Regions from separate parts of the Variovorax sp. GW821-FHT10D07 genome, predicted to be linked through region 1. Evidence: predicted binding sites of a transcription regulator. Region 1 holds the regulator's gene; each other region holds the start of a gene.
What was found. The regulator sigma-54, encoded in region 1, starts transcription at its own class of promoters, with help from an activator protein. The targets are predictions, from matches to a motif close to TGGCANGNAANCTGCTTT.
Positions count from the first base shown of each region.

Region 2: AC07PU_RS18675 (transglutaminase family protein) is a predicted target of sigma-54. The motif match lies at 5,579-5,596, and genes of this name have one in related genera.
Region 3: glnA (type I glutamate--ammonia ligase) is a predicted target of sigma-54. The motif match lies at 5,746-5,763, and genes of this name have one in related genera.

Region 1 is NZ_JBWKMZ010000022.1:47,200-54,935, forward strand. Features, by position in the region: gene argS (arginine--tRNA ligase) at 1-991, shown strand, start outside; gene AC07PU_RS38640 (SPOR domain-containing protein) at 1,003-1,767, shown strand; gene AC07PU_RS38645 (thiol:disulfide interchange protein DsbA/DsbL) at 1,952-2,599, shown strand; gene lptA (lipopolysaccharide transport periplasmic protein LptA) at 2,917-3,639, shown strand; gene lptB (LPS export ABC transporter ATP-binding protein) at 3,636-4,430, shown strand; gene AC07PU_RS38660 (RNA polymerase factor sigma-54) at 4,461-6,050, shown strand; gene AC07PU_RS38665 (phospholipase D family protein) at 6,061-7,659, shown strand.
Region 2 is NZ_JBWKMZ010000005.1:388,447-396,182, reverse strand. Features, by position in the region: gene AC07PU_RS18695 (alpha-E domain-containing protein) at 1-460, opposite strand, end outside; gene AC07PU_RS18690 (circularly permuted type 2 ATP-grasp protein) at 484-1,980, opposite strand; gene AC07PU_RS18685 (oxepin-CoA hydrolase, alternative type) at 2,069-2,926, opposite strand; gene AC07PU_RS18680 (DNA internalization-related competence protein ComEC/Rec2) at 3,072-5,549, opposite strand; gene AC07PU_RS18675 (transglutaminase family protein) at 5,671-7,736, shown strand, end outside.
Region 3 is NZ_JBWKMZ010000002.1:854,896-862,631, forward strand. Features, by position in the region: gene xth (exodeoxyribonuclease III) at 1-338, shown strand, start outside; gene AC07PU_RS09310 (hypothetical protein) at 331-882, shown strand; gene ntrC (nitrogen regulation protein NR(I)) at 938-2,488, opposite strand; gene glnL (nitrogen regulation protein NR(II)) at 2,513-3,592, opposite strand; gene AC07PU_RS09325 (hypothetical protein) at 3,633-4,136, opposite strand; gene glnA (type I glutamate--ammonia ligase) at 4,284-5,699, opposite strand; gene AC07PU_RS09335 (competence/damage-inducible protein A) at 5,847-6,647, opposite strand; gene AC07PU_RS09340 (EI24 domain-containing protein) at 6,644-7,525, opposite strand; gene AC07PU_RS09345 (sterol desaturase family protein) at 7,648-7,736, opposite strand, start outside.

The sequences.
Region 1 (7,736 bases):
CATCGAGGACCTGGAGGCGATCCGCGAGTTCGCCGTCGCCTACCTGCGCCGCGAGCAGGACCTGGACCTGCAGGCTTTCCGCGTGCGCTTCGACCAGTACTACCTCGAGTCCAGCCTCTACACCAGCGGCCGCGTCGAGCGCGCGGTGGCGCAGCTGGTCGCCGCGGGCAAGACCTACGAGCAGGATGGCGCGCTGTGGCTCAAGTCGACCGACTACGGCGACGACAAGGACCGCGTGATGAAGAAGCAGGACGGCACGTACACCTACTTCGTGCCCGACGTCGCCTATCACATCGCCAAGTGGGAGCGCGGCTTCCACAAGGTCATCAACATCCAGGGCACCGACCACCACGGCACCATCGCGCGCGTGCGCGCCGGGCTGCAGGCTGCCGGCGAGGGCATTCCCGAGGGCTACCCCGACTACGTGCTGCACACCATGGTGCGCGTCACCAAGGGCGGCGAGGAGGTCAAGATCAGCAAGCGCGCCGGCAGCTACGTCACGCTGCGCGACCTGATCGAGTGGACCAGCACCGACGCCGTGCGCTTCTTCCTGCTGAGCCGCAAGCCCGACACCGAATACACCTTCGACGTCGACCTGGCCGTGGCGCAGAACAACGACAACCCGGTGTACTACGTGCAGTACGCGCATGCGCGCATCTGCTCGGTGCTCGCGGCCTGGGGTGGCGACGCGGCCGTGCTGCAGGGCGTCGACCTGTCGCCGCTCGAGAGCCCGGCGGCCCAGTCGCTGATGCTGCTGCTGGCCAGGTACCCCGAGATGCTGAGCGCCGCGGCCAAGGATTTCGCGCCGCACGACGTCACCTTCTACCTGCGCGAACTGGCGGCCACGTACCACAGCTACTACGACGCCGAGCGCATCCTGGTCGACGACGAGGCCGTGAAGCTGGCGCGCCTGGCGCTGGTCGCCGCGACCGCGCAGGTGCTGCACAATGGCCTCGCGATCCTCGGCGTCACCGCGCCGCGCAAGATGTGAACCCCCTCCCCATGAAGAAGACAACCAGACAACGCGGCAACATCGTCATCGGCCTGATCATCGGGCTGGTGCTCGGCCTGGGCGTCGCGCTGGGTATCGCGGTCTACGTGACCAAGGTGCCGATCCCCTTCGTCACCAAGACGCAGCGCGGCGGTGCCGAGCAGGACGAGGCCGAGGCGCGCAAGAACCGCGACTGGGACCCGAACGCCCCGCTGGCCGGCAAGCCGCAGCAGCCGCGCCCCGCGGCCGCCGGCCCGGTCGGCGCGCCGCCTTCGGGCGACGGCAGCAATCCCGCCACCGCCACGGTCTCGCCCGGCACCCCGCCGCCCACGGCGCCGGTGCCGGTGGTGGTCGCGCCCAAGCCCGCGCGGCCCGCGCCGGTGCCGGCCGAGGCCAACGCGCTGCCGCCCTCGAACGATCCGCTCGGCGACCTGGCCCGGGCCCGCGCCGGCAGCGTCGGCGGCAGCACCACGGTGGCCGCCGCCCCGTCGTCGAGCAGCGGCAATGCCGCGGCCGCCACCGGCTCCGGCGGTGCCGATCCCTTCATGTACTTCGTGCAGGCCGGCGCCTTCCGCACCACCGAGGACGCCGAGGCGCAGCGCGCCAAGCTCTCGCTGATGGGCGTCGAGGCCCGCGTGACCGAGCGCGAGCAGGCCGGCCGCACCGTCTACCGCGTGCGCGCCGGTCCGTTCAACAAGAAGGACGACGCCGACCGCCTCAAGGAGCGGATGGACGGCGCCGGCCTCGACTCGGCGCTGGTGCGCGTCCAGCGCTGAGCGCCGTCCGGCCGGAGAGCGCCGCCGCCGGGTGGCCTCTCCCGACAACGGTCATGGTTTTTCTTTAAGCTTCGCCGCGGTCCGCGCCGCCCCCGGTTTCCCGGAGCCCCGAGCACCGCGCGCGGGAACTCCGCTTCACCGGCCCGGCTCAGTCTGCCGTCTACCAACTGGAGAGCTCTTTCCCATGAAACGTCGTGATTTCTCGCTGGCTGTCGCCGCTGGCTCGCTCGGCCTGATGGCCCATCTGCCCGCGCAAGCCCAAGCCCGCGCGCCCAAGGCCGGCACCGAATACCTCGTGCTCGACAAGCGCGTGCCGGTCGACGCACCGGCCGGCAAGATCGAGGTGATCGAGTTCTTCTCGTACAACTGCCCGCATTGCAACGACTTCGAGCCCGCGCTCGAGGCCTGGGCCAAGGGCCAGCCCAAGGACGTGGTGCTGCGCCGCGTGCCGGTGCCCTTCGTGGGCAACGACGTCGAAGCCAAGCAGCGCCTGTACTACGCGCTCGAGGCGCTGGGCAAGGTCGACGAGTACCAGCCCAAGGTCTTCAACGCGATCCACGCCCAGCGCCAGAACGTGAACGGCGACGCCAACATCGTGGCCTGGGCCGAGAAGAACGGCCTCGACGGCGCGAAGTTCAAGGAGCTGTTCACCTCCTTCGGCGTGGCGAGCAAGGCCAAGCGCGCCTCGCAACTGACCGAGGCCTACAAGGTGGCCGGCGTGCCCGCGCTGGCCGTGGCCGGCCGCTGGTACGTGGACGGCGAACTCGCCGGCAACATGAACAAGGCCTTGGCCGTGACCAACTATCTGATCGGCGAAGCCCGCAAGGGTTGACAAGGTGTGAATAAACCTACTGCGCGCCCCGATCTCGCACCTGCGGTCCTCACCGTACAGAGTACGGCTCCGGTCCTCGGCGCGACCTCGGGGCGCTCGCTACGGTTTCTTCACACCTTGTAGCCGCTCCGCCGCCGGGAGGCCGGAATCCCTTCGAGGGTTCCGGGGCGGCCGGGCCGTCATCCGGCCGGTCGGCAGAACGCGGGGCGATCCCGCGGGGTGCCGTGCCCGGGTTCGCCGCCCCGGGGCTTTTTCATCCGCGCGCATGGGTCTGGCGCGATGGGCCGCATACAATGCAGAGCAAGTTTCGTGCCTCTATGACATCGCACTCTCACCCCACCTCCTCCCTTCGCCGCACCGGTCGCCTCGTGCTGGCCGCGCTGCTGCTGGCCGGCTCCGCCGCCGCCGCCCTGGCCGAAACGGCCGACCGGACCAAGCCGATGAACATCGAATCCGATTCGATGCGCTACGACGATCTCAAGCAGACCAGCGTCTTCACCGGCAACGTGGTGGTCACAAAGGGCACCATCATCATCCGCGGCGCGCGCATCGACGTGCGCCAGGACCCCGAGGGCTACCAGTACGGCGTGGTCACCGCGGCGCCCGGCAAGCTCGCCTATTACAAGCAGAAGCGCAACGGCAACGGCGACGAGTGGATCGAGGGCGAGTCCGAGGTCATCGAGTACGACAGCCGGGCCGACAACGTCAAGTTCATCCGCCGCGCCGTCATGCGTCGCCTGGTCGGCGCCACGCCCAACGACGAGAGCAGCGGCGCGCTGATCGTCTACGACCAGAGCAACGACACCTACACCGTCAACGGCTCGACCGTGCCGCCCAACGCCGGCGTGTCGGCGCCGGGTGGCGGCGGCCGCGTCAAGGCCATCCTCACGCCGAAGTCGGCCGCGCCCGCCGCACCGGGTGCGCCCGGCGCCGCGGCGCCGGCCACGCGCCGTCCCGCGGCCCCGGCGCCCACGCCGGCACCGGGCGCCGGACTGCGCTCCACCACCACGCTGAGCGGCGAAGGGGAAGAACGCAAGTGATCGAAGCCGCCGGAACCCAGGAAGCCAACGGCGTGCCGGGCAGCCGCCTCGTCGCGCGCGGCCTGCAGAAGAGCTATGGCAGCCGCAAGGTGGTCAAGGACGTCTCGCTCGACGTGCAGAAGGGCGAAGTGGTCGGACTGCTCGGGCCCAACGGCGCCGGCAAGACCACCTCGTTCTACATGATCGTCGGGCTGGTGCGCGCCGACGCGGGCGAGATCTCCATCGACGGCGAGCCGATCGCCCACATGCCGATCCACCGCCGCGCGCGCATGGGCCTGAGCTACCTGCCGCAGGAAGCCTCGATCTTCCGCAAGCTCACGGTCGAGGAGAACGTGCGCGCGGTGCTCGAGTTGCAGCGCGAGCCCGATGCCAACGGCCGGCCGCAGGCGCTGTCGAAGCAGCGCATGGAAGAGCGCCTGTCGGAGCTGCTGGCCGACCTGCGCGTCGACCACCTGCGCGATTCGCCCGCGCTCGCGCTGTCGGGCGGCGAACGCCGCCGCGTCGAGATCGCGCGCGCGCTGGCCACCCAGCCGCGCTTCATCCTGCTCGACGAACCCTTCGCCGGCATCGACCCGATCGCGGTGATCGAGATCCAGCGCATCATCAGCTTCCTGAAGGAACGCGGCATCGGCGTGCTGATCACCGACCACAACGTGCGCGAGACGCTGGGCATCTGCGACCACGCCTTCATCATCAGCGACGGCCATGTGCTGGCACAGGGCACGCCCTCGGAGATCGTCGACAACGCCGAAGTGCGCCGGGTCTACCTGGGCGAGCACTTCCGGATGTGATGACCCTCGTGCAAGTCATTTCCTGAGGGCATGAAACAAGGCTTGTCGCTGCGCGTTTCGCAGCATCTCGCGCTGACGCCTCAGCTGCAGCAGTCGATCCGGCTGCTGCAGCTCTCCACGCTCGAACTGAGCCAGGAGGTCGAGCAGATGCTCGACGAGAACCCCTTCCTCGAGCGCACCGCCGAGGAAGCCGCGCGCGAGGAGTTCGGCCTCGACGCCGCCGACACGCCCGCGCCGCGCGAGGACACCGAGCGCGAAGCCGAGAGCGACTACGCGAGCGCCGCGCCCTCGACCTCGAGCAGTTCCACCGAGACCACCTCGTCGTCCGAGGCCGAGCCGGCCCTCGACTCGCCCGAGCGCGAGCCCGACTGGGAAGGCGACGGCACCGTCGACATGGCGCCCGACGACAGCGAATGGGGCAGCGACGCGCCCGCGCGCAACAACAGCAGCACCGGCGACGACGAGCGCGCCGATGCCACCGAGCTCGCGCGCAGCCAGGAATCGCTGCAGTCCTTCCTGCACCGCCAGGCGCTGAGCCTGCGGCTCAACGAGAACGACAGCGCCGCGCTGCGCTTCTTGATCGAGTCGCTCAACGACGACGGCTACCTCGAGGATTCGCTGCCGGCGCTGGCCTCGGGCCTCGCGGGCGACGACAACGACCAGTTCGACGAGCTGGTGCACCACTTCCAGGTCGCGCTGGGCTTGCTGCAGAGCCTGGAGCCCGCGGGCGTGGGTGCGCGCGACCTCGGCGAATGCCTCGCGATCCAGCTGCGCGCGCTGGCCGACGAAGACGAGACCGAGGACGAGGAGCTGGTGCGCAAGACCGCGCTCGCCATCTGCAAGCAGCCGATGGAGCTGCTCGCGCGGCGCGACTTCAAGCGCCTGGCCACGCTCACGCGCACCAACGAGGAGCTGGTGCGCTCGGCGCTGCAGATCATCGCGCGGCTCGAACCCAAGCCGGGCCGCCGCTTCGTCGACGTCGAGCGCAACATCGTCATTCCCGACGTGATCGTCACCAAGACCGGCCGCGGCACCAACGTGAAGTTCCGCGTCATGCTCAACCCCGAGGTGATGCCGCGGCTGCGCGTGCACGACATCTACGCCGGCGCGCTCAAGTCGCACAAGGGCGAGGGCAGCCAGGCGCTGTCGCAGCGGCTGCAGGAGGCGCGCTGGTTCATCAAGAACATCCAGCAGCGCTTCGACACCATCCTGCGCGTGAGCAACGCCATCGTCGAGCGGCAGAAGAGCTACTTCGTGCACGGCGAACTCGCGATGCGCCCGCTGGTGCTGCGCGAGATCGCCGACGAGCTCGGACTGCACGAGTCCACCATCTCGCGCGTGACCACCGCGAAGTACATGTCCACGCCCTTCGGCACGGTCGAGCTCAAGTACTTCTTCGGCTCGGCGCTGGGCACCGAGACCGGCGGCAATGCCTCGAGCACCGCGGTGCGCGCGCTGATCAAGCAATTCGTCGGTTCGGAGAGCGTGAAGAAGCCGCTGTCGGACAGCCAGATCTCCGAGATGCTCAAGGAGCAGGGCATCGAGTGCGCGCGCCGCACCGTCGCCAAGTACCGCGAGGCGCTGCGCATCGCGCCCGCCAACCTGCGCAAGGCCCTGTAGAAAGCCCCCGATGGCCCGACGCCTGCTGTCGCGCTGTGGGCCCTGGGTGTTTGCCATCGCGGCCGCGCTGCTGGCCGCCGGTTGCGCCACCTTGCCCGACGAGGCCCCGCGCGCGCCTACCAAGGCCATCGCCGTGTCGAAGGACACCGCGCTCGGGCGCATCGCGCTGGCCGCGCAGCCCGACCCCGACCTCAGCGGCTTCCGCCTCATGCCCGGTGGCGACTTCGCCTTCGACACCCGCATCCAGCTCGCGCGCCGGGCCCAGCGCACGCTCGACGTCCAGTACTACCAGATCGAGAACGACGAGACCGGCCGCTACCTGCTGCGCACCCTGCGCGATGCCGCGCAGCGCGGCGTGCGGGTGCGCGTGCTGATGGACGACCTCTACACCGCGGGCGAGGACGAGCTGCTGCGCGGCTTCGCGGCCACGCCCAATGTCGAGCTGCGCCTGTTCAACCCCTTCCCGGCCGGCCGCGGCAGCCTGCTCGCGCGCTTCACGGCCTCGCTGTTCGACTTCAGCCGCGTCAACCGGCGCATGCACAACAAGCTGTTCATCGCCGACGGCGCGATGGCCGTGGCGGGCGGGCGCAACATCGGCAACCAGTACTTCCGGCGCACCGCGGGCGAGAACTTCATCGACCTCGATACCTTCGTGACGGGCGCGCTGATCCCGCGCCTGGGCAGCCTGTTCGACCAGTACTGGAACAGCCCCTACGTGCGGCCCGTCGAGTCGGTGGTGGCGAGCGCGCTGCCACCGGACGAACTGCGGCGCCGCTTCGAGGTCGCCACCGGCCCCGACACCACGCCGCCGCCGCCGAAGCCCGCGCCCAACGACCTGCTGGGCTACGGCCCGATCGCCGAGGACCTCGACGCCGGCCGGCTCGGCCTGATCTGGACCACGGCCGAGGCCTATGCCGATTCGCCCGACCGCGTGATCGGCAAGACCGCCTCGTATGGCGGCGTGCCGCTGCTCGACGTCGACAGCGTGCGCTACAACGTGGTCGAGCAGATGCGCCGCGCGCGCAGCGAGGTGACCATCGTCTCGCCCTACCTGATCCCGGGCGCCGCGGGGCTCGAGGTGATGAACGAAATCCGCCGACGCCAGGTGAGGATCAGCGTGGTGACCAACTCGCTCGCCGCCACCGACGAGCCGCTGGTGCACACCGCCTACCGCCGCTACCGGCCCGAGATGCTGCGCCTGGGCGCCGAACTCTACGAACTCAGCACCAACCGCACCCGCCGCAGCGTGCGGCTGGGCCTGTTCGGCACCTCGGTCGGCCGGCTGCATGCCAAGTCGGCGGTGATCGACCAGCGCATCCTGTTCGTCGGCTCGATGAATTTCGACCCGCGCTCCGAGGTCCACAACACCGAGATCGGCCTGTTCATCCGCAGCCCCGAGATGGCGCAGCAGGCGCTGAAGCTGCTCGAGGTGCTCAAGCAGCAGGGCGCCTACAGGCTGCGTTTCGCCGAAGGCAGCGACTCGCGCCTGGAGTGGGTCAGCGAGGAGGCCGGCAAGACCACGGTGCTGAGCGAGGAGCCCGACTCGGGCTTCTGGGATCGCACCATGCTCGAGCTGCTGGCGCCGCTGACGCCGGAGAGCCTGCTCTAGGCGGTTTGGGCGGCTTTCGCAAACCGTCGGTTTCCGTTCCGCAAACCTCGGCCTGTCATGCTGTGGTGCCCCTGCGA
Region 2 (7,736 bases), on a different contig from region 1:
GCATCGTGCCCAGCGTGACGCCGCGCGAGAGGTGCGAGCGGAACTTGACCCATTCGAAGAACTGGCCGGGATCGCGCTCGAAGTCGCCCGCGCGCAGCATGCGGTTGACCTCGAGCCAGGTGGTGTTCTGTGTTTCCCAGGCCTCGGTGGTGAGCGCGCCGCGCACCGCGCGGGCGTTCTCGCGCGCGGCCTTGAGGCAGGAGACGATCGAGGACGGATTGCTCTCGTCCTTGACCATGAACTCCATCACCTCGTTGGGCGCGATCTGGTCGTACTTCTGGTTGTACGAGGGCAGCAGCTCGCTGATCGAGAGCACGCCCTGCCAGCCGTACTTGGCGACCTCGGCCGACTGCGGCAGCAGCGAGGTCTGGTAGTTGACGTCGAGCATGCGCGCGGTGTTCTCGGCGCGCTCGGTGTAGCGGGACATCCAGTAGAGGTGGTCTGCGGTGCGGGACAGCATGTGGTTCTCCGGGCTTCTTGCACTCAGGCCGACTGGCTCTGCGACTGGGACTGCGTCTTCGGCTTGGCCGTGCGGTCGGCCTCGAGGATCCAGGTGTCCTTGGTGCCGCCGCCCTGCGAGGAATTGACCACCAGCGAGCCTTCCTTGAGCGCCACGCGCGTGAGGCCGCCGGGCACCATCTGCACCTCGCTGCCCGAGAGCACGAAGGGCCGCAGGTCGATGTGGCGCGGCGCGATGCCGGCGTCGACGAAGGTCGGCGAGGTCGACAGGCTCAGCGTGGGCTGGGCGATGTAGCCGTCGGGCTTGGCGATCACGGCCTTCTTGAAGTCCTCGATCTCGGCCTGCGTGGCGGCCGGGCCGATCAGCATGCCGTAGCCGCCGGCGCCGTGCACTTCCTTGACCACCAGGTCCTTCATGTTGTCGAGCGTGTACTGCAGCTCGTCCTTGTTGCGGCACATGTAGGTCGGCACGTTCTTGAGGATCGGCTGCTCGCCGAGGTAGAACTCGATCATCTTCGGCACGTACGGATAGATCGACTTGTCGTCGGCCACGCCGGTGCCCACGGCATTGCAGATCACGACGTTGCCGTCGCGGTAGGCGCGCATCAGGCCCGCGCAGCCGAGCGTGGAGCTCGGGCGGAACACCTCGGGGTCGAGGAAGTCGTCGTCGACGCGGCGGTAGATCACGTCGACGCGCTTCGGCCCGCGCGTGGTGCGCATGTAGACGAAGTTGTCGCGCACGAACAGGTCCTGCCCCTCGACCAGCTCGACGCCCATCTGCTGCGCGAGGAAGGCGTGCTCGAAGTAGGCGCTGTTGTACATGCCGGGCGTGAGCACCACCACCGTGGGCTCGGCCGTCGCGGCCGGCGCGCTGGCGCGCAGGGTCTCGAGCAGCAGGTCGGGGTAGTGCGCCACCGGCGCGATGCGGTTCTGGTTGAACAGCTCGGGGAACAGCCGCATCATCATCTTGCGGTTCTCGAGCATGTAGCTCACGCCGCTGGGCACGCGCAGGTTGTCCTCGAGCACGTAGTACTCGCCGTTGCCGCTGGCGTCGGGCGCGCGCACGATGTCGATGCCCGAGATGTTCGAGTAGACGTTGTGCGGCACGCTCACGCCCATCATCTCGGGGCGGAACTGGGCGTTGTTGAGGATCTGCTCGGCCGGGATGATGCCGGCCTTGATGATTTCCTGATCGTGGTAGACGTCATGCAGGAAGCGGTTGAGCGCCGTGACGCGCTGCACCAGCCCCTTCTCCATGCTGTCCCACTCGTGCGCCGGAATGATCCGGGGCAGCAGGTCGAACGGGATCAGCCGCTCGGTGCCCGAACCGTCCTCGTCCTTGGCGCCGTACACGGCGAAGGTGATACCGACCCGGCGGAAGATCATTTCCGCCTCTTCGCGCCGCGAACGCATCACCTCGCCGGGTTGCTTCGCTAGCCATTGGTCGTATCGCTTGTAGTGCTGCCGGATCGCGGCTCCCGCATAGGGGAGCTGCTCATACATCTCGTCGAATTTGTGCATGGAACGACCAATCTCCTTGAGCCATAGCTTAGCAAGTTCGAGGCCAGTAGAACCCCTGATGCCAAGCCCGCCAAGGCGACGGTCGGATTTATTCCCGCACTTCGGGAACAGGTTCCGCGTCGGCCGCGCGTTTCTTGCGCGGCGACAGGAAGGCCTTGATGCGCTCCCCGCTCTCCTCGCCATAGAGGCTGGCGACCGAGGACTCGCGCTCGGCATCGAGCTGCTCGCGCCGGCTGCGCCCGCGCGCTGCATGCACGAGCTGCTTGGTGCGCGCCTGCGCCTCGAAGGGGCCGCGCGCGAGCCGCTGGGCCCACGCGATCGCCTCCGCGCAGGCCTCGCCGGGCGGCACCACCTTGTTGACCACGCCCCAGCCGTGCAGCCGCCGCGCCGTGCAAGGCTCGTCGTCGAGCAGCAGCTCGAGCGCGGCCTGCGGCGGCAGCGCGCGGGCCAGCGAGTCGGTGGCGCCGCCGTCGGGCGTCAGGCCCATGCTCACGAAGGAGGTGAAGAACTTCGCGTCCTCGGCCGCCACGACCAGGTCGCAGGCCAGGGCCAGCGAGAAGCCGCCTCCGGCCGCCGCGCCCTCGACCGCGGCGATGACCGGCTGCGGCGCCGCCTCGATCGCGAGGATCCAGTCGTGCAGCGCCGCCAGGTGGTCGTGCTGCTCGGCCGCGGGCAGCCGGCGCTGCCGCGACAGGCGCCGCAGGTCGCCGCCGCCGCTGAAGTGTTCGCCCTCGCCGCACAGCACGATGGCGCGCACGGTGCGAAAGCCAGCGGCGTCACGCATGACCTTGGCCGCGGCGCGATAGACCGAGGGGCTGAGCGCGTTGCGCGCGCCGGGGTTGCTGAGCGTCAGCACCAGCACCGGGCCGTCACGGTGCGTCTTGAGCCGCGCGGCGGAGCTGCCGCCGACGTGGCTGCTGGTGATGGCGGGGACGGCGGCGGTCATGGCGCGGTGCCCGCGGGCGAGCGCGGGAAGGAAGCCTGGCGGTGATGCGATTTCATGGGTCCCCTGCGTCGTTGTCTTTCGCTACAACGCATGGGACGCCGCCGCGCCCGACCTGGCAAGGGTTCGTCCGGAAAATTTTTAACAACTAGTTCACAGTTTTAACCTCAACGGCCGGCCGGTGCTGCCAGTAGCGCGGCGAGCGTTCGCGCTCGCAGTCCACCCCGGCCGGGCGGGCGCTGGCCCAGTGCGCGGCGCCGCAGCGCACGTTCTCGACCAGGCGCACGTCGCGCTCGGCATGCCGCGCCACCACCTCGGGCACCGGATGGCCGAAGCGGTTGCGGTAGCCGGCCTGGACCAGGCCGATGCGCGGGCGCACCGCATCGAGGAAGGCCGCGCTCGACGAGGTCTTGCTGCCGTGGTGCGGCACCAGCAGCACGTCGGCGCGCAGCCGTTCGGGCATGCGCTCGAGCAGCGCGGCCTCCTGCAGCCGCTCGATGTCGCCGGCCAGCAGCGCGGTCGCGCGCCCATTGCCGATGCGCAGCACGCACGAGATGGCATTGGGCCGCGTGAAGAACAGGTAGTCGCCGGAGCGCGGGTGCAGCAGCTCGAAGTCCACGCCGTCCCAGGTCCAGCGCCGGCCCGCCTCGCAGCGCCGCGCGGGGCGTTGCGACTGCAGCGGGTGCCCGGCCTCGATCGAGCTCAGCAGCTCGGCGCGCGGATGCATCGCGAGCACGGCGCTCGCGCCGCCCGTGTGGTCGCTGTCGCGGTGGCTCAGCACCAGCAGGTCGAGCCGCTCGCCCAGGGCGCGCAGCAGCGGCACCAGCACGCGGTGGCCGGCATCGCTCTCGAGGCTGTAGCGCGGGCCGCTGTCGTAGAGCAGGCTGTGGTTCGCGGTGCGCACCAGCACCGCATTGCCCTGGCCGACGTCGGCCGCGAGCAGCTCGAACTCGCCGAGGGCGGGACGCGGCTGCTGCCACAGCAGCACCGGCAGCAGCAGCGGCAGGCCCAGCGCGCGCAGCGACCACGGCAGCCGCATCGCGACCAGCACGCCGCCGGCCACGCCGCAGGCAGCCAGCCACGCCGGCGGCGCGGCCATCGAGATGCTGGCGAACGGCAGCGCCGCGAGCCACGACAGCAGCAGCCCGAGCCCCTGCACCGCGCGCGCCGCGAGGTCCCACAGCGGCGCGGCGACGGTGCCGAGCATCGCCAGCGGCGTGATCACCAGCGTGACCCAGGGAATCGCGACCAGGTTGGCCACCAGCCCGACCAGCGACACCTGCTGGAACAGCAGCAGGCTCAAGGGCGTGAGCGCCAGCGTGATCGTCCATTGCTCGCGCAGCAGCCGCCACAGCCGCGCGCGCAGGCCCGGGCGGGTGTCGCCGGGCCAGCCCGCGTCGGTGGCGAACAGCACGCCCACCGCGACGAAGCTGAGCCAGAAGCCGGCCTGCGTCAGGGCCCAGGGATCGAGCGCGACCACCACCGCCGCGGTCAGCAGCCAGCCGTGCGGCCAGGGCCAGCGTCGCCCCGTGAGACGCAGCAGCGCGACGGTCGCGAGCATCCAGACCGTGCGCTGCGATGGCACGCCCCAGCCGCTGAACAGCGCATAGAGCGTGGCCAGCAGCACGCCGCCCACGAGCGCCGCGCGCTGCGCCGGCAGGCGCAGCATCAGCCGCGGGCTGCGGCGCCAGAGCGCGCCGACGATGTGCGCGGCAAGCCATGCGAACAAGGTCACGTGCAGGCCCGAGATCGACATCAGGTGGGCCACGCCGGTGGCGCGGAAGACGTCCCAGCCCTCGCGGTCGATCGCACCCTGGTCGCCCGTGACCAGCGCGGCGATCACGCCCGCGGCAAAGCGCTCGGGCACGCGTTCGAAGATAGCATCGCGCACGGCCTCGCGCGCGCGTTCGATCGGGTGCCGCCCCGTGAGGGCCAGCCGCGCGGGCGCCTCGTCGCGCGCGCCGAGGCGCACATGGCCGCTGGCACGCAGGCCCTGCTCCCACATCCACAGCTCGCTGTCGAAGCCATGCGGGTTGCGATGGCCGTGCGGCGCCTTGAGACGCACGGTCAGGCGCCAGCGCTCGCCGGCATGCACCGGGCTCTCGGGCAGGAGCGTCGGTGCGGATGCATCGGCCGGATCGTTCCAGAGGCTGCTGCCCTCGGCATACCAGCCGAGCGCGATGCGGTCGGGCACCGCGGGCGATCCGGCCATGGCAGGGTCGGCCCAGCGCGCGGACTCGACGGCGAAACGGAAGCGCGTTCCAGCCTCGCCGCGCTGCGGCATCTGCGACACCACGCCCACGAGCTGCAGGTCGCGCCCCTCGAGCGCGGGATCGAGCGCGCCCGCCGCGTAGACCGTGGCCCGTGCGCCCGCGAGCCCCGCGCCGATCGCCGCACCGGCCAGCGCGGCGCAGACCCAGGCGACGCGCGCATGCCGCGGCATGCGCCAAACCCCGATGAGACCTGCGATGCCCGCGAGCAGTCCGCCCGCGTAAGCCATGCCGTCCCACAGCACCGGCTGCCGCAGTTGCAGCGCCACGCCCACGAGCGCCGCCGCGAGCGCGACGAACGCGCAGCGCGCACGCAAGACGGCATCGGATGCGTCTCGCACACCCTTGGCGACCATGATGCAAACCCTCCCCCAACGACGCTCCGTGGCGCGCTAATTGCTTTGTCTTCTGGGCTAGTATGCGTCTCACCAGAGACATCTTTTCGATGCAATCTGCCAGTACTGCACACAAAAACGCATGTCCATCCACGCCGCGCTCCACCACGTCACCCACTACAAATACGACCGCCTGGTGCAACTCGGCCCGCAGGTCGTCCGGCTGCGCCCGGCACCGCATTGCCGCAGCAACGTCATCTCGTACTCGCTGCGCGTCGAACCCGCGGATCACTTCGTCAACTGGATGCAGGACCCATTCGCCAACTACCAGGCGCGGCTCGTGTTCCCCGAGAAGACGCGCGAGTTCAAGGTCACGGTCGACCTCGTGGTCGAGATGGCGGTCTACAACCCCTTCGACTTCTTCCTCGAGCCGCAGGCCGAGAACTTTCCTTTCGCCTACACGCCCTCGCAGGCCGAGGAGCTCGCGCCCTATCTCGTCACCGAGGAACCCACGCCGCTGCTCGCGGCCTACCTCGACAAGATCGACCGCAAGGAACAGCGCACCATCGACTTCCTGGTCGGCATCAACCAGCAGGTGCAGCAGGACGTCAACTACCTGATCCGCATGGAGCCCGGCGTGCAGACGCCGGAAGAAACGCTCACCAACGGCAGCGGCTCCTGCCGCGACTCGGGCTGGCTGCTGGTGCAGCTGCTGCGCCACTGCGGCCTGGCCGCGCGCTTCGTCTCGGGCTACCTGATCCAGCTCACGCCCGATGTGAAGGCGCTCGATGGCCCGAGCGGCACCACGGTCGACTTCACCGACCTGCACGCCTGGTGCGAGGTGTTCCTGCCGGGCGCCGGATGGATCGGCCTCGATGCCACCTCGGGCCTGCTGGCCGGCGAGGGCCACATCCCGCTGGCCTGCACGCCCACGCCCTCGAGCGCAGCGCCCATCGAAGGCGGCGTCGACGAGTCGAAGGTCGAATTCGGCCATGACATGAAGGTCACGCGCATCTACGAATCGCCGCGCGTGACCAAGCCCTACACCGAGGAGCAGTGGGCCGAGGTGCTGACCCTGGGCGACGCGGTCGACGCGCGGCTGCAGGCCGGCGACGTGCGCCTCACGATGGGCGGCGAGCCCACCTACGTGGCCACCAGCGACCGCGACGCGCCCGAGTGGAACACCGACGCGCTCGGCCCCACCAAGCGCGGCTACGCCACCGAGCTGGTCCACAAGCTGCGCGCCGAGTACGGCCAGGGCGGCTTCCTGCATTTCGGCCAGGGCAAGTGGTACCCGGGCGAGCAGCTGCCGCGCTGGGCGCTGTCGATCTTCTGGCGCGCCGACGGCCAGACGCTGTGGCACGACCCCGAGCTGTTCGCCGACGAGCGCTTTCCGACCCACTACACCAGCGAGGACGCGCGCCGCTTCACCAGCCTGCTGGCGCGCAAGCTCGGCCTGACCGACCGCTACGTGCAGCCGGGCTTCGAGGACATCTACTACTACCTGTGGCGCGAACGCCGCCTGCCGGTCAACGTCGACCCCTTCGACTCGAAGCTCGACGACGAACTCGAACGCGTGCGCCTGCGCCGCGTGTTCACGCAGAAGCTCGACGCGGTGATCGGCTACATGCTGCCGATCGAGCCCGGCAACGCGAACCGCGACGCGCCCGCGCTCGAGGGCCCGGCCTGGAAGACCGGCCCCTGGTTCCTGCGCGACGACCGCCTCTACCTGATCCCCGGCGATTCGCCGATGGGCTACCGCCTGCCGCTCGACTCGCAACCCTGGGCCAGCAAGGGCGACTACCCCTACCTGATCGAGCGCGACCCGACCGCCGCGCGCGGCGCGCTGCCGAGCGCGGCCGACTACCGCGCGCGCTACACCGTGGGCGCGACCGGCGGCACCGGTGCCGACCTCGGCGCCGTGCCCTATGCCTTCGGCACGCCCGCGGCCGTGCCCGCCGCGCTGCGCATGCAGGGGCCGGGTAGCGGCGAAGGACTCGACGGCAAGCCGGGCCAGGGCGATGCCGGTAATGCGGGCAACACCGGTGATGGGGCCGATGGCGATGCCGGCGATTCCTCGCGCGTCTCCGCCACGCGCCAGCCGCTGCGCGGCGAATCGGCCCACTGGGTCACGCGCACCGCGCTGTGCGTCGAGGTGCGCGACCCGCGCCGCGCCAACGGCCCGGCGGCCGAGAAGAAGGGCAGCGC
Region 3 (7,736 bases), on a different contig from region 1:
TCAACATCACGCCCGAGGACCGCGACAGCTTCGACCCGGTGGGCCTGAAGGAAACCATCCACCACACGACCGAGGAGCGCGACCACTTCAAGCAGTTGCTCGGCCTGGGCCTGACCGACAGCTTCCGGATGTTCGAGCAGCCCGAGAAGAGCTACTCGTGGTGGGACTACCGCATGCTCGGCTACCAGAAGAACCGCGGGCTGCGCATCGACCACGTGCTGGTGAGCGACGCGCTCAAGCCGCAGGTCAAGGGCTGCGTGATCGACCGCGTGCCGCGCAAATGGGAAAAGCCCAGCGACCATGCGCCGGTGGTGCTCGACGTGGACCTCGGTGGCTGAGGCCGGAAAGCGCCGCGCCGCGGCGATCGCCAAGGCCGTGGCCACGGCCGCGCTGGCACTGTCGCTCGCGGCCTGCGGCATGTTCGACAAGAAGCCCGCGGGCGGCGGCGAGAGTCCCGCGAGCCCCGGCACCACCGCCACCGCGCCCGACGACGGCCCGCCCGCGAAGTCCGACGTGCCCACGGTGCGCCTCATCACGACGCAGACGCCCGTGGTGCGGGCCTACCGCAAGATCGGCGCGCGCCACATCTACACGAAGTACGCGCAGCGCATCTACAAGGGCAAGATCCCGCCGCTGGTGTATGCGGTAGTGGTGGTCGAGACGGACATCGACGCGAACGGCAAGGTCACGGGCGTCACGTTCAGCCGCATCCCGAGCCATGCGCCCGAGGTGCCGCCGATGATCGAGGAGCTGATCAAGGCGGCCTCGCCGCTGCCCAACCCGGGCAAGCTGGGTGGCCACACCTACATCGACACCTGGCTCTGGGACAAGAGCGGGAAGTTCCAGCTCGATTCGCTGACGCAGGGACAGCGCAGCCGCTGAGCTTTCCGGCAGGACGACGAGCCGCGCGGCGCCGAGGCCGCGGGCTCGCCTGGCATCACTCGATGCCGAGTTCCTGGATCTTGCGCGTGATGGTGTTGCGGCCGATGCCGAGCTTCTGCGCGGCCTCGATGCGCCGGCCGCGCGTGCTCGACAGCGCCGTGAGGATCAGGCGCGATTCGAAGCGGCGCGACAACACGTCCCACACGTCGGTGCGACCGGCCGCGAGCAGCGCCTGGGCTTCGGCCTCGAGACCGCTTTCCCAGTTGCCGGCGGAGTCCGCGGGTGCGGGCGCTGCGACGGCAGGCGCCGACACGGCACTGTCGGCCACCGCGCCCGCGAAAGGCGTGGACGCATGCGGCGTCACGGGCACGGCAGCCGTTGCATACGCCACGGGCTCGCCCGCATGGCTGTCAGGCGCCAGCAGCGGAGCGGCACCCGAGGCCAGCACCTCGGGCGGCAGGTCCTTGGCCTCGATCAGTTGCGCCGGCGCCATCACGGTCAGCCAGTGGCAGATGTTCTCGAGCTGGCGGACGTTGCCGGGGAAGTTGAAGCCCGCGAGCTTGGCCAGCGCCGCATCGGAGATGCGTTTGGGCTCGACACCGAGCTGCCGCGCGCTCTGTTGCAGGAAGTGGCGCGTGAGCGCGGGCACGTCCTCGCCACGCTCGCGCAGCGCGGGCAGCCGCAGGCGGATGACGTTGAGGCGGTGGAACAGGTCTTCACGGAAGCCGCCGAGCTTCACGCGCTGCTCGAGGTCCTGGTGGGTGGCCGCGATGACGCGCACGTTGGCCTTGACCGAGTTGTGGCCGCCCACGCGGTAGAAGTGGCCGTCGCTGAGCACGCGCAACAGGCGCGTCTGCAGGTCGAAGGGCATGTCGCCGATTTCGTCGAGGAACAGCGTGCCACCCTCGGCCTGCTCGAAGCGCCCGCGCCGCATGGTCTGCGCGCCCGTGAAGGCACCGCGCTCGTGGCCGAAGAGTTCGCTCTCGAGCAGGTCCTTGGGAATGGCCGCTGTGTTGATGGCGACGAAGGGGCCGTTGGCGCGCGGCGAGTGCTTGTGCAGCGCGCGCGCCACGAGCTCCTTGCCCGAACCCGATTCGCCCGTGATCAGCACCGTGACGTTGCTCTGCGAGAGCCGGCCGATGGCGCGGAACACGTCCTGCATCGCGGGCGCCTGGCCGAGCATCTCGGGCGCGGCGACCATGCGCTCCTCGGCCACTTCCTCGCGCTGGCTCTCGTCGACGGCGCGGCGGATCAGCTCGACCGCGCGCGGCAGGTCGAAGGGCTTGGGCAGGTATTCGAAGGCGCCGCCCTGGAACGCCGAGACGGCGCTGTCGAGGTCGGAGAAGGCCGTCATGATGATGACCGGCAGGCCCGGATGCTTGGCCTTGATCTTGTCGAGCAGCTCGAGCCCGGAACCGCCGGGCATGCGGATGTCGCTCACCAGGACCTGCGGGCCCTGCTGCTCGTCCTCGGCGGCCTGTTCGAGGGCCGCCAGCACTTCGCGCGTGTTGGTGAAACTGCGGGTCGGAAGGTCCTCCCGCAGCAAGGCCTTCTCCAGCACGAAGCGGATCGATTGGTCGTCATCAACTATCCAGATCGGCTTCATGCATCTCCTTGTTGCCGGTGGCTGCTAGGGCAGCGGAATCAATATCTTGAAATCGGTTCGGCCCGGGACACTGTCGCACTCGATCACGCCGTGATGCTGTTGCACAAAAGTCTGTGCGAGCGTCAAACCCAGCCCTGTACCACCCTCTCTACCCGACACCAGCGGATAGAAGATTCGGTCCTTGATCGCGTCCGGCACGCCCGGTCCATTGTCGATGACATGCAATTCCAGTGCCAATCGATACCACTGCTTGTTGAAGATCACCTGGCGCGCGACCCGGGTCTTGAAAGTGATGCACGCATCGCCGGCCGCGCGGCGCTCGGCCAGGGCCTGCGCGGCGTTGTGGACGATGTTGAGCGTGGCCTGGATCAGCTGCTCGCGGTCGCCGCGGAACTCGGGGATCGAGACGTCGAAGTCGCGCTCGATGTGCAGGTCGCGCGGGAACTCCGCGAGGATCACCGAGCGCACGCGCTCGCAGACCTCGTGGATGTTGACGTCGCCCACCACGTGCGGCCGGCGGTGCGGCGCCAGCAGGCGGTCGACCAGCGTCTGCAGCCGGTCGGCCTCGTGGATGATGACCTGGGTGTACTCGATGAGGTCGCGCGACTCGACCTCCATCTGCAGCAGCTGCGCGGCGCCGCGGATGCCGCCGAGCGGGTTCTTGATCTCGTGCGCGAGGTTGCGGATCAGTTCCTTGTTGGCCTGCGCCTGGTCGAGCAGCCGCTCCTCGCGGTCCTGCCGCACCTGGTGCTCGAGCGGCAGCATCTCGACGATCAGTTCGCCGGCCTTCTCGCCCTTGGCCAGCGTGACCTGCACCGGCATCAACTCGTGGTTGACGCGGCGCAGGAAGGCCTCGTAGCGCAGGGTGGCGAAGTCGTTGGCGCTCGCGCCGTCGATGGCGGTGCGCAGCACCTGGGGTTCGTGGAAGCAGGCGCCGAACTGCGAGCCCTCGAGCGTGCGGCGCGAGGTGCCGAGCGCATCTTCGAGGCCGGCATTGGCGAACAGCACCGAGCCCTTGCTGTTGACGACCGCGATCAGGGTCGACAGCAGGTCGAAGGCCTGAAAGCGCGGACTGGCGCTTGCCGCCTTCTTTCCGAAAGCCATGGAAATCCTGTGGTGTTCGTCCTGCCGATGCAGGAACGGGTTAGTTCTTGGGGGCCGGCAGGCGGCTGATCTCGCGGCGGATGCCGGCGATGTCGCTTTCGTTGCGGGCCAGCTCGGCCTTCATCTCGGCCACGCGGTCGAGGTACTTCTGGTAGTTGCGGCCTTCGCTGCCCTGCTTCTCGGGCTCGCCGTTGTTGTATTCCTTCTGCAGCTCGGCCTGGCGGGACTCGGCCTTGCGCAGCTCGGACTCGAGCACCGAGCGCGCCTCGCCGTCGCGCGCGCGCTGGTCGGAACCCTCGACGCGCGGGCTGCCGGCCGGCGAGCGCGCCGCGGAGGTCGAAGCGGCGGCACCGCCGAGCGCGGCACGCGAGGCGCCCTGCACGACGGTGACGTTGCCGCCCTCCATCACCTTGCAGCCGCGCTGCTGCGCGACGGTGGCGTTGTTGGTGTATTCGTTCCCGCAACGCCAGACGCGCTCCTGGGCAAGCGCCGGCAGGGCGAACAGGGAAGCGGCCAGTAGGAGAAGTGGTGCGGCAGTCTTCATGGGATCTTGGGGACCTCGAGGGCCCGGGAGAGCGCGAAAAGGCGCATTTTCATGCAATTCGACGCCCTCGATGACGGGATGTTCCGGCCCCAATGAAAAGGACGGCCGAGGCCGTCCTTTCGTGTTACTCCGAGCGGGAAACCGCGATCAGAGCGAGTAGTACATGTCGAATTCGACCGGGTGCGTGGCCATGCGGAAGCGCGTGACTTCCTGCATCTTCAGGTCGATGTAGGCATCGATGTACGCATCGGTGAACACGCCGCCCTTGGTCAGGAAGGCACGGTCCTTGTCGAGGTACTCGAGGGCCTGGTCGAGGCTGTGGCAGACGGTCGGGATCAGCGCGTCTTCTTCCGGCGGCAGATGGTAGAGGTCCTTGCTCGCGGCTTCGCCCGGGTGGATCTTGTTTTCCACGCCGTCGAGACCGGCCATCAGCAGCGCGGCGAAACCGAGGTACGGGTTCATCAGCGGATCGGGGAAGCGCGCTTCGACGCGACGGCCCTTCGGGTTCGCCACGAACGGGATGCGGATCGAGGCCGAGCGGTTCTTGGCCGAGTAGGCCAGCTTCACCGGGGCTTCGAAGCCGGGGACCAGGCGCTTGTAGCTGTTGGTGCCGGGGTTCGTGATGGCGTTCAGGGCACGGGCGTGCTTGATGATGCCGCCGATGTAGTGCAGCGCGAAGTCCGACAGGCCTGCGTAGCCGTCGCCGGCGAACAGGTTCTTGCCGTCCTTCCAGACCGACTGGTGCACGTGCATGCCCGAGCCATTGTCGCCGACGATGGGCTTGGGCATGAAGGTGGCGGTCTTGCCGTAGGCGTGGGCCACGTTGTGGATCACGTACTTCTGCAGCTGGACCCAGTCGGCGCGCTGGATCAGCGTGCTGAACTTGGTGCCGAGTTCCATCTGGCCGGCGTTGGCCACTTCATGGTGATGCACTTCGACCGGGATGCCCAGCGATTCGAGCACCAGGCACATTTCCGAACGCATGTCCTGGAAGCTGTCGACCGGGGGAACCGGGAAGTAGCCGCCCTTGACGGCGGGACGGTGGCCGCTGTTGCCGTGCTCGTATTCCTTGTCGGTGTTCCACGAGGCTTCTTCGGAATCGATCTTCACGAAGCAGCCCGACATGTCGTTCTTCCAGCGCACGCCGTCGAACACGAAGAATTCGGGTTCCGGACCGAAGTAGGCCGTGTCGCCCAGGCCCGAGGCCTTCATGTAGGCTTCGGCGCGCTTGGCCAGCGAACGGGGATCGCGCTCGTACGGCTTGCCGTCGGTCGGGTCGATCACGTCGCAGGTCAGGATCATCGTGGTCTCTTCGAAGAAGGGATCGATGTTCGCGGTGTTCGGGTCGGGCATCAGCTGCATGTCCGACGCCTCGATCCCCTTCCAGCCGGCGATGGACGAGCCGTCGAACGCGTGGCCCGAGCTGAACTTGTCTTCGTCGAAGTGCGACACGGGCACGGTCACGTGTTGTTCTTTACCGCGGGTGTCGGTGAAACGGAAGTCGACGAACTTGACCTCGTTTTCCTTCACGAGCTTCATGACGTCGGCGACGGTCTTTGCCATCAATTTCTCCTGAGTTGGATGGGTGGTTGGGAATACAGGGATGCGGGATGCAGTTTCTGTGCCATTGTCGCCTGCGATGAACGGCCGGCGACGCGCACTTTGGCGGCCTGAAACACGGCCGAATTCACCAAATTGGTGCGATCAAAATCAACGCACCAATTCTGGGCCAAGTTGCGCATTAAAAGTGTGCAGGCCTTCGATGAGCTGGCCGTAGGCCGCATCGAGCAATTCCGGGTCGCCCTTGACGCCGAGCTCGATATGACGGCCGTACTGGGGGTGATCGACGCTCGGCAGGCTGAAAACCTTGATGCGCGCATGCCGTTCCTCGATCGCCTGCATCAGGGGCGTGAGGGTGGCTTCCATGGCACCGAAAACGATCACGGACTTCTCCAGGACCCGGGTCCGGACGAAAAGATCGGCATAACGGGCGTCGAGCACCGACTCGATCATCGGCCAGGCCATGACCGGAAAACCGGGCACGAAATGGACGTCGCCCACGCTGAAGCCCGGGATCTTGTTGTAGGGGTTGGCGATGATCCGGGCGCCCTCGGGAAACACGCCCATGTTGAGCCGGTGGATGTTGTCGGGCCGGTCGGGCTCGTAGGCGACGCCCTGCTCGCGCGCCGTGTCCTGCATGCGCTCGCGGATCAGCAGCTCGGCCTCGGGATGCAGCGCCAGCGGCACGCCCAGCGCCTTGGCGGCGCACTGGCGGGTGTGGTCGTCGGGCGTGGCGCCGATGCCGCCGGTCGAGAAGACGACGTCGCCCGAGGCGAAGGCGCGCGCCAGCGCGGCGGTGATGCGCTCGGGCACGTCGCCCACGTATTCGGCCCAGCCCAGCTGCAGGCCGCGCGCCGCGAGCAGTTCGATCACCTTGGGCATGTGCTTGTCGAGGCGCTTGCCCGAAAGGATCTCGTCGCCGACGACGATCAGGCCGAATTCACGGGTCATGGGGATTTCCATTGGGAGAGAACGGCCTGGTCGGCCTCGATGGCGGCGGCGTCGCCCGGAATGGCGGCCGCCGCGGCGGCCGCGCGCTGGCCACGCAGCTGCGCCAGCGCATCGAGGCAGTAGTGGCCGAACCACAGGGCCGAGAAGGCGAAGACCAGGGTGTAGATCCAGATCGCGAGCGGCACCAGCACGAAGAAAGCGGCCGCGAACAGCAGGCCCGAGGCCCAGACGATGCTCGGCGCCGCGCCGAGGTAGCCGCAGAGCACGCCGATGCACAACAGCGGCAGCCGGTGCGCGCGCAGCAAGGTGGCGCGCTCCTCGGCGCTGGCGTGCTCGGCCAGCGCGTCGAAGCTCATCACGCGGTAGGTGAGCCAGCCCCAGATCAGCGGCGGCAGGATCAGCACCAGCGGGGGAATCAGCCACAGCGGCATCGAGACCACCAGCGCGAGCAGCGCCAGCACGGTCAGGCCGATGGAGCGCGCGACGCTGCCGAAGAAGGAGGCGCCCTTCTTGCGCTCGAGCGAGGGAAAGCGGCGCTCGGCCACCAGCCGCGTGAGCGCCGGCGCCATGAAGCCCGCCACGATCAGGAGCGACAGCACCACGATCAACGGCGTGGCTGCGAACACCACGGCGAGCGGCGCCAGCACCGAGGTGACGTCGCCCGAGAACAGCCGCCCGATCCATTCCCAGAAGCTGGCCAGCAGCGGCCAGGATTCGAGCGCGCCGCGCGTCCAGGCGACCGCGGCATCCCAGTAGAAGTAGCCGAAGACGGCGGCCAGCACCACCATCAGGCCCAGCGGCACCAACGACAGCACGATCACGCGCGGCAGCATGCAATAGGCCACCGCGCGCCAGAAGGAGTCGAGGAGCAGGCGCATCGGGCCGGAGGATAACCCGGCGCGCCCCGCGCGGCCGTGAAGCCAGAGCCGGCGGCCAGGCGATTCGCCGGTTCGCGCGCACGCCGCGCGCAGCTGAGGCAGCTGGAGCGGAGCCGCGGCGCTCAACCGCGGCCGACCATGCGCTTGAGCCCCAGCCACTGCTGGGCCCAGAAACCCTGGCCGTAGTCGCGCACCTTGCCCGCGGCATCGG